Regions from separate parts of the Delftia sp. WSY_7 genome, predicted to be linked through region 1. Evidence: predicted binding sites of a transcription regulator. Region 1 holds the regulator's gene; the other holds the start of a gene.
The links. Region 1 encodes FliA, which starts transcription of late flagellar genes. Its sites were predicted from a motif close to CTAAAGTTTNNNNNNNNNNNGCCGNTA; they were not measured.
Positions count from the first base shown of each region.

Region 1 (4,629 bases):
AACATCAAACGCTTCTACGCCCCTACCTCCCGCGAGGCCCTGGCCAAGGCGCGCATGGCTTTCGGAGCGGGCACCCTGATCCTGTCCAACCGCAGCACGCCCGACGGCGTCGAGGTCATGGCCACGGCCGAGGACACGCTGGAGCACAGCAAGGCCGCCGCCAGCAGCACGCCGCTGCAGCAGGCCATCGAGCGCCGCTCGGCCGAGGAGACCACGGGCCTGCGTCCCCAGCTGCAGGCCCAGCTGATCCAGGCACATACCCAGCCGCGCACGGCACAGCAGGCTTCGCCGGCGCCCTCACAGGCGGCTTCGCTGGCAGCCTCGCTGTCGGCAGATGGTGCCGAGCCCGCCGGCCTGCGCCAGAGCGTGCAGGAAGACACCGAGCAACTGGCCATGAGCACCCTGTCCTTCCAGGACTACGTGCGCGAACGCATGCTGCGCCGCCGCCACGAGGCCGGCGTCGACGAGCCCCTGCCCAGCTTTGCCCAGCGCCGCAGCCTGGGCGACGCCCTGCGCGAAGCGCCGGCCGCCGCGCCCATGGCCGCACAGCAGCCGTTCAAGGCACAGCCCGCGCCTTCCGTGGCCCGCCACAATCCGCTGCGCGCCAGCGCCGAGGCGCCGCTGCGCGAGCCCCTGCGCAGCGAACCCGCTCCAGCCATGGCCTCCCAGGCGCTGCGCGATGAGCTGCAGTCCGTGCGCGACCTGATCGAAGAGCGCTTCAACACCCTGACCTGGCTGGGCCAGACGCGCCAGAACCCCATCCACGCCAATCTCACGCACAAGCTGATCCGCGCGGGCTACTCCCCCGTGCTGGCCCGCGCCCTGGTCGAGCACATGCCCCAGGACCTGTCCGCCGGCGACGCCGTGCGCTGGCTGATGCAGGTGCTGGAACGCAATCTGCGCACCGACGCCGGCCAGGAGCCGCTGTACGAGCAAGGCGGCGTCTTCGCCCTGGTGGGCTCCACCGGCGTGGGCAAGACCACGACCACGGCCAAGCTGGCGGCCCTGTGCGCGGCCAAGTACGGCGCCTCCAGCGTCGGCCTGATCACCCTGGACACCTACCGCGTCGGCGCCCACGACCAGCTGCGCTCCTACGGCCGCATGCTGGGCATGGTCGCCCACCTGGCCCATGACCGCGCCGCGCTGCAGGACCTGCTGGGCCTGCTGGCCAACAAGCAGCTGGTGCTGATCGACACCACGGGCGTGGCCCCGCGCGATCCGCGCAAGGACGAAATCCTGGACCTGCTGGACCTGCCCGGCGTGCAAAAGCTGCTGGCCGTGAACGCGGCCGGCCAGGGCGATGCGCTGGACGATGTGATGCAGGCCTTCAAGGCACGCGGCTCCAGCCAGGCCATCCTCACCAAGGTGGACGAGGCCGTGAAGCTGGGCCCCTCGGTGGACACGCTGATCCGCCACCAGATGCAGCTGCGCGGCGTGACCAACGGCCAGCGCGTGCCCGAAGACTGGGAGCGCGCCGATGCGCAGCAGCTGGTCTCCGCCTCCATGCGCGCCTCCACCCGCTCGGCCTTCGATCCCAAGGCGCTGGACCTGGACTTCTTCTTCACCCCGTCCAGCCCCAGCACCATGGACAGCGAGGTCAGCCATGCTTGAGACCTTCCCCCAACTGCACCAGGGCCTGGGCCTGCACGGCCAGCCCGGCGCCGCAGCACCGTCCAGCCTGCGTGTGCTGGCCATGCTGCGCGACACGGCGGCCGACCCTGAAGGCCAGTCCGAGCAATCCCTGCTGTGGCCGGTCTGCGCCAGCCTGCAGCGCCTGGGCATGCCCGTCCTGGTGCTCGATGCCAGCCAGGGCGAGGCGGCCGACGCGCCTGGCCTGGCCCAGCTGCTGCAGCAAAGCGCCTGGCAGGCCCGTACCGGCCTGCACCCCGACCCCCGTCACAGCTCGGTGGCCGTGCTGCCTGCCCGCCAGGGCCTGGAGCTGCTGCCCCTGCAGGCACGGCAAGCCGGCATGACGCCCATGCAATGGCTGCAGCGCCATGTGCGCGGCTATGCCATCGTCATGCTGTATGCCGATGCCGACACGCTGGCCCGCAATCTGCCCGGCCAGGCCGTGCACCCGCTGATGGTGCTGCCCGAACACGGTCCCCGCGTGCTGGGCTGCTACCGCCAACTCAAGCAGCTGGCCGTGCATGCCGGCCTGCGCTGCCTGCTGGCGCCGCTGCTGCCCGGCGCTGACCCCGTGGATGTGACCAGCTACGATTGGCGCCGCGGACAGACCGGTGCCCGCAGCCAGGCCGAGGATGCGCAACGGCGCCAGTCACAGATCGACGCGCTGCTGCGCTGCGCACAGCGCCATCTGGGCCACGCGCCCGGGCTGCTGCCCGTGCGCCTGCACCATGCACCGGACCTGCAGCGCCTGGCGCTGCAGTTGCTCAACCATGCGGGCAGCGTATTGCCGCATGGCGGCCAGGACCTGGCCGCCGGCTACGCACCGCTGCCTGCATCCCATGCCTGGAGCCACTGACTGCCATGTACACCGCCAAAGGCCAACTCGACCGCGATGCACTGATCCGTCGGCACGTACCCCTGGTACGCCGGATCGCGCTGCACATGATCGCCAAGCTGCCTCCCAATGTGGAGCTTGATGATCTGATACAGGTCGGAATGATCGGCCTGGCCGAAGCCCTGTCCCGCTTCGAGAGCGAGCAGGGCGTGCAATTCGAGACCTTCGCCAGCCAGCGCATCCGCGGCGCCATGCTCGATGAACTGCGCGAGGGCGACTGGATGAGCCGCAGCTCGCGCAAGAGCCAGAAGGACATAGAGCACGCGCTGCACCGCCTGGAGCAGCGCCTGGGACGCACCCCGCTGGAGTCCGAGATCGCCGACGAGCTGGGCATGGACCTGGACGACTACCAGTCGCTGCTGGGCAAGGTGCGCGGCACGCAACTGGTCTACCTGGAAGACATGTCAGGCGGCGACGAGGGCGAGGACTTCCTCGAACGCCACGTGGCCGACAGCGGCGCCGACCCCTTTGCGCTGCTGCGCGACCACCGCCTGCGCGTGGCCCTGGTCGAAGCCATCAAGGCCCTGCCCGAGCGCGAGCAGTACATCATGGGCATGTACTACGAGCACGACATGAACCTCAAGGAAATCGCCGCTGTGCTGGGCGTGACCGAATCGCGTGTGTGCCAGCTGCACAGCCAGGCGATTGCGCGCCTGCGTACGAAGATGCGGGCGCATTGACTGGGGGCACCCCCTGAGGCGCTGACGCGCCTTCCCCCTCTCTACCCGCTTCGCGGGGGAGGGGGACGACACCCTCGCGGCGGGGCGGCCCTTGCTCGGTGTCCCTCGCTTTGGGCCTCGTCGGTTTTTTGCGCTGCTGGTCTGATCTATGTTTGCGGGTCGATACAGTCTTCCCCGCCTTCCGCCCCCTCCCCCTCTCCTCTCTCCCATTCCCTTTTCTATGCGCTGCCGCGCATGGCCTGGACTTCGCGTTCGAAGATGCGCCAGAAGGCGGGTTCCTGCGTGGTGGCGAAGTTGATGCGCATGCAGGTGCTGGGCTGGCGGCCGGCGTGGAACATGGAGCCGGGGGCGATGAAGTAGCCGGCGTCCAGCAGGCGCTGGGCCAGGGTTTCGGTGTCCACGCCGGTGTCCACCCAGCCGAACATGCCGGCCGGCTCGGCCGCGAAGCGGGCACCGGCCTGCTGGGCCAGTGCCACGCTGCGCATGCGGGCCTGGGCCAGGTGCTGGCGCAGGCGCTCGGCATGGCGGCGCAGCTGGCCCTGGTCCATGCAGTGGGCCAGGGCGCGTTCCGTCAGTGCGGGGGTGGTCAGCGTGGACAGCAGCTTGGTGTCCACCAGGCGCTCCACCAGCGCAGGCGGCGGCGCCAGATAGCCCACGCGCCAGTTGGGCGCCAGCAGCTTGGCGAAGCCGCTCACGTAGATGCTGTGGCCAAGGCGGTCCAGCACGGTCATGCGTGCGGCGTGGTCGGGCGCGATCTCGCCATAGGTATCGTCCTCCACCACGTAGAAGCCGAATCGCCGCGCCAGCTGCAGCACCTCGTGGGCGCTGGCCGGCGACAGGCTGTACCCGGTGGGGTTGTGCAGCACGCTCACGCTGACGTAGAGCTTGGGCGCACAGCTTTCGCAGTACCGCTGCATCACGGCCAGGTCCGGCCCGTCGGGGCCGCGCGGCACGGGCAGCACGCGCATGCCCAGCGATGCCAGGCGCGCGAACTCCACGGCCCAGCCGGGCTCCTCCACCATCACCGGATCGCCCGGCTGCAGCAGGGCCCGGCTGACCACGTCCAGCCCATGCGTTGCGCCCATGGTGGTGATGATGTGCTGCGGCGCCGCCGCAATGCCCAGGCGCGCCAGGCGCCGCGACAGCGCCTCGCGCAGGCTGAGGTCGCCCAGCGGGTCGCCATAGCCCACGCAGGAGTCGTGCAGGGATTTTCCCGAGCAGGCCTTGCGCATGGCAGCGGCCAGAAAGCCTGCCTCCAGCCATTGGGCCGGCAGCACGCCCGCGCCGGGCTGGGGCCTGCCGCCCACGCTCTGGTGGAACATGCCGCGCACCAGCATGGAGGCATTGATGCGCGTGCCCTTGGGCGCGCCGGTGGCCTCGTCCGCAGGCGCGGCGCGGGCCTGTTCGGACTGCAGCAGCGGTGCG
Region 1 covers NZ_JBICLB010000024.1:11,051-15,679, forward strand. Annotated here, with positions in the region: gene flhA (flagellar biosynthesis protein FlhA) at 1-1, shown strand, start outside; gene flhF (flagellar biosynthesis protein FlhF) at 1-1,611, shown strand, start outside; gene ACF8ME_RS10320 (hypothetical protein) at 1,604-2,485, shown strand; gene ACF8ME_RS10325 (RNA polymerase sigma factor FliA) at 2,491-3,204, shown strand; gene ACF8ME_RS10330 (PLP-dependent aminotransferase family protein) at 3,423-4,629, opposite strand, start outside.

Region 2 (4,629 bases), on a different contig from region 1:
AACATCAACGGTATGCGTGCCGACTACGGCGCGGCCCAGAACCGTTTCGAAGCAACGATTGCCAACCTGCAAGTGGCCTCGGAAAACACTGCGGCAGCCCGTGGTCGCATCATGGATGCCGACTTCGCTGGTGAAACCTCGAACCTGAGCCGCGCCCAGATCCTGCAACAGGCTGGCACGGCCATGGTGGCCCAGGCCAACCAGCTGCCCCAGGGCGTTCTTGCCCTGCTGCGCTGAGAATGGCAGGCCGTATCACGGCGGCATGCTGAAAAGTAAAAACCCGGCCTAGCCGGGTTTTTTACGTTTGCGCGTGTTTTATAGCCGGAAATACTGCCTGGCGAGGTCGCGGATCTCTTCCTCCTCGCGTGTACTGTTGCTGGCGATCGCCCAGATGTCATAGGACTCGGGACGTGCCACGGACGCCACGATCGGAAAGCCTGCGGCACGCAGGGCATCGTTCATGGTCTTGTCCGTGAAGCCGCAGCGATGCGACATGTAGAGGTTGCCCTGGGCCATGGAGCTGCGCAGGCCATATAGGATGTCCAGCGGGCTGATGGGGCCGGCCGGCGAAATATAGGCGGGGTCGGTCAGTTGGCCATTGGCCACCAGAGCGCAGACGGACTGCAGATCGGGACAGGTGATGATGGCGAAACCATCGGGTTTGAGCACGCGTCGGAACTCGGCAAGGGCAAGCGGAACTTCGTGCGGATACAAGTGCTCGATGTTGTGGCTGGAATAGATTGCATCAATGGAAGCATCCGCCACGGCGGACATGTTCGTCATCGTGCCGATGAGGTCCGGCTCTACGCGTGCATCGATGTCCAGGCGCAGTTCCTGCCAGTCATCGCTCTGAAAGCCGGGAGAGGTGGAGGACTTGCGTTGCGGGCCGCATCCAACGTGCAAAAGGGTTCGGGTCATAGGGTGAGCGCGCCTGGGCGCAGGAGGTGAAAGTGCGCACTTAGAGTAACCAGGCGGGAGCGGCGGAATGACGCGAATTGGGGGGGGATGCCCGTTTTTATCGCTGCTTTGGGCTCATGCCTCGTCGGGACAATGCATGGCATCAGATTGGCGGAGCTAGGCGGTGTCTGGCGTGCTGTCTGACGTTCGGTGGCCTGTGGTCACGGAGCGGCTAGCCATTGTCCATGCCTAACGAGGAGTTGCCACATGGCATCCACCATCAATACCAATCTCATTTCGCTGAACGCGCAACGCAACCTCAACACGTCGCAGTCCTCACTGTCCACCACCATGCAGCGCCTGTCTTCGGGTCTGCGAGTGAACAGTGCCAAGGACGATGCAGCGGGTCTGGCGATCGCCGAGCGCATGAATGCCCAGGTGCGCGGCATGAATGTGGCCATGCGCAATGCCAACGATGGCATTTCCATGGCGCAGACGGCTGAAGGCGCATTGAGCAAGATCGGCGAAAATCTCCAGCGCATGCGTGAGTTGGCCGTGCAGGCGGCCAACGACACGAATGGCAGCAATGACCGCTCGTCGCTGGATAAGGAGTATCAACAGCTGGCCCAGGAAATTGCCCGTGTGGTCTCGAGCACTCAGTTCAATGGCCGCCAACTGCTGAATACCAGTGCTGTTGCCGTATTCCAGGTCGGTGCGAATGTTGGCACGGACAACCAGATTCAACTGGATGCCGTGAATCTCGCGACCGCGACAGCCAATGGCGGTCTGGGCGTGACCCAGGCTACCGTCGGGGCTGGAGCCAACACGCGTGTGGTCGATACCCTGGACGGCGCTCTTGGCTCGTTGCAGGGCACCGCTACCGATGCCGCTGCGGCCAGGAGCTCCATGGATGCAATCGACAAGGCTCTGGATGAGGTCAACAACACCCGCGCCACCTTCGGCGCAGCCCAGAACCGCTTCGAAGCCGTGATTGCCAACCTGCAGGTCGCATCGGAAAATACGGCTGCCTCGCGCTCGCGCATCATGGATGCGGACTTCGCCGCCGAAACCGCCAACCTGAGTCGCACGCAGATCCTGCAGCAGGCCGGCACGGCGATGGTGGCCCAGGCCAATCAGCTGCCCCAGTCGGTACTCAAGTTGATCCAGTAAAGAAACGCGAAAAAAAAGCGGCGGCATGGCCTCAAGTCTGGGGTCGGCATGCCGAAGCATTGGTGGTGGGGCTCCTTGCATGCCGTGCGGCTTGCGCGTGCCCTGGGAGCCTTGTGCGCTGGCGCAGCACAGGCTCTAGGCCCGTAGCACTAAAAAGGAGTACGTTATGGCATTGACAGCAGCGGGGATTGGCAGCGGCCTGAATGTGGAATCGATGATTTCGCAGTTGGTGACGCTGCAAAAGCAGCCTCTGGTGCAGTTGCAGACGGCTGCATCTTCCCTTGACACCAAGATCTCGACGGTCGGCAGCATCAAGTCGCTCATGTCGACCTTGTCTGACTCGGCCCGAAAACTAGCCGACAAGGATGCCTGGGCGCTGACGACGGCGACGGCGTCGAACACGGCGGTTTCCGTGAGCGTGACCGGCAGCGCGATGCCCGGCAGCACACAGATCGATGTGGACCAGGTGGCTCGCAACCAGTCGCTGGCATCGAAGAGCTTTGCCGCTGCCTCGAACTTCGGGCCCGGGACGCTGAAGTTCACCATGGGAGGAAAGACCACCGAGGTCCAGATCAGCGAATCGATGACCATGGACAAGGTTGTCGCGGCCATCAATGCCAAGCAGGGTGAAAGTGGCGTGGTCGCCTCCGTGATCAAGGATGCGAACGGCGAACGGCTGCTCATGCGTTCGAAGAATTCCGGCGCTGATGCCCAGTTCACCGTCGAGGCGACGGGCGCGGATGCCAATCTGTCTTCCCTGGCCTATGCGGGACAGGCGACCAACGGTGATACGAGCAATGGTGGCGTGGTTCAACTGGCACAGAATGCCAAGGCCACGGTCAACGGCATCAAGGTGGAATCGGCGACAAACGAGTTCAAGGACACCATCCCCGGTTTGAGCTTCACGGTCAATCAAGCCACCAAGACCGGAGAACCCACACTGCTGACTGTCGTCTCTGACACCGAAGGTATGAAGAAGAACATCCAGGCCTTCATGGATGCCTACAACGCCATCAGCGACAAGCTTGTGGCGTCCACCAAGTACGATGCCGAGAGCAAGACTGCCGGCGTCATGCAAGGTGACTCCACTATGGTTGGTCTGACCAATGGTCTGCGCGAGGTGCTTGCTTCCCAGATCGGTGGCATCAACCTGTCGGACCTGGGCATACAGTTGGGCAAGGGCGGCAAGCTGGCCTTCGGCACGCTTGCCAAGGACAAGTCCAATCTGGAAGCGGTTCTGAAGGATCCCAGCAAGCTGGCGCAGGTCTTTGCTGCGGAAGGCGAGTCCGACAAGCCAGAGACAAAGGGCCTGGCCCTGCGGATGAAGGAGTACGCCGACAAGGTCCTCGAATTCGACACAGGGGTGTTTGATGCCAAGACCAAGGGCTTACAGCAGCTCAAGAAGGACAACACCAAGGCCCAGGACCGCGTCAACGAGCGCGCCGAAGCCTTTGAACAGCGCATGCGTACACAGTACGCAGCGTTGGACAAGAAGATGGGATCGAGCTCGGTGCTTAGCTCTTACCTGTCACAGCAAGTAAGCCAGTGGAACAGATAGGCCTCAGGTCTAATGATTGAGACGAGCCTGCGTATCAGGCTTGTCCAGCATGCAAGGCGAGGCTTCAGTTTCTCGCCTGGATGCCGAAAATCATGGTAACAAGACACCAAGGAACGCTGGAATGAATTCGATGTTCAACCGCCGTGGGGCTAGCGCTTACAACCAGGTAGGTGTTCAGTCGGTTGTGAATGGAGCATCCCCTCATATGCTGATTCAGCTATTGTTCAATGCCCTGGATGCATCTCTGAATGCGGCCAAGGGCGCCATGCAGCGCGGCAGCATTGAAGAAAAGGGCATCCAGATCGGCAAGGCGGTACGCATTCTCGAGGAGGGCCTCAAGGCAGCCGTAGATGTTGACCAGGGCGGGGAATTGGCCCAGAACCTGATCACGGTTTATGACTACAGCATCACCCAACTGACATTCGCCAATCTGCGCAACGATGTGCAATTGCTGCAATCGGTCCAAGACGTTCTGGCGCCGATCGCGCAAGGCTGGAGCGATATCTCCGATACGCCAGCCGTTGCCGGGACCTAGAAATGGAGTTGACATTGATTGACTTTTACCGGGCCATAGAAGACAGCAGCGCCAAGATGCTGCAGGCCGCACAGAACAAGGATTGGGAGGGAGTGACGCGCTACGAAGGCACCTGTGCCGTGCTGATCGAGCAGCTGCGGCTCAAGTCCCATGACGAGCCGCTGGCGCCTGAGCAACGCAAGGAGAAGGCCCGCATCATGCAGCGCATCCTGCGCAACGATGCCCAGATCCGCACGCTGGCCGAGCCCTGGCTGGCACAGTTCGAGCACATGTTCGACGGTCAGCCCCACGCCATGCATTGAGCCATGGCCTGACGGCGGCAGCTGCATCTGCAGCTTCCTGCCGGACATGAAAAAACCGCCTGAGATCCAGGCGGTTTTTTCATGGGCGGAATCTGCGGATGGCAGCGGCTGCAGATCAGGCCGCAGGTTCGGCCGCTGTGGGTCGCCGTATATCGATCAGGCCGCCG
Region 2 covers NZ_JBICLB010000032.1:172-4,800, forward strand. Annotated here, with positions in the region: partial or broken gene ACF8ME_RS11915 (flagellin) at 1-237, shown strand, start outside; gene ACF8ME_RS11920 (methyltransferase domain-containing protein) at 316-918, opposite strand; gene ACF8ME_RS11925 (flagellin) at 1,165-2,067, shown strand; gene fliD (flagellar filament capping protein FliD) at 2,234-3,625, shown strand; gene fliS (flagellar export chaperone FliS) at 3,747-4,160, shown strand; gene ACF8ME_RS11940 (flagellar protein FliT) at 4,163-4,462, shown strand; gene ACF8ME_RS11945 (HDOD domain-containing protein) at 4,619-4,629, opposite strand, start outside.
Region 2: fliD (flagellar filament capping protein FliD) is a predicted target of FliA. The motif match lies at 2,098-2,124, and genes of this name have one in related genera.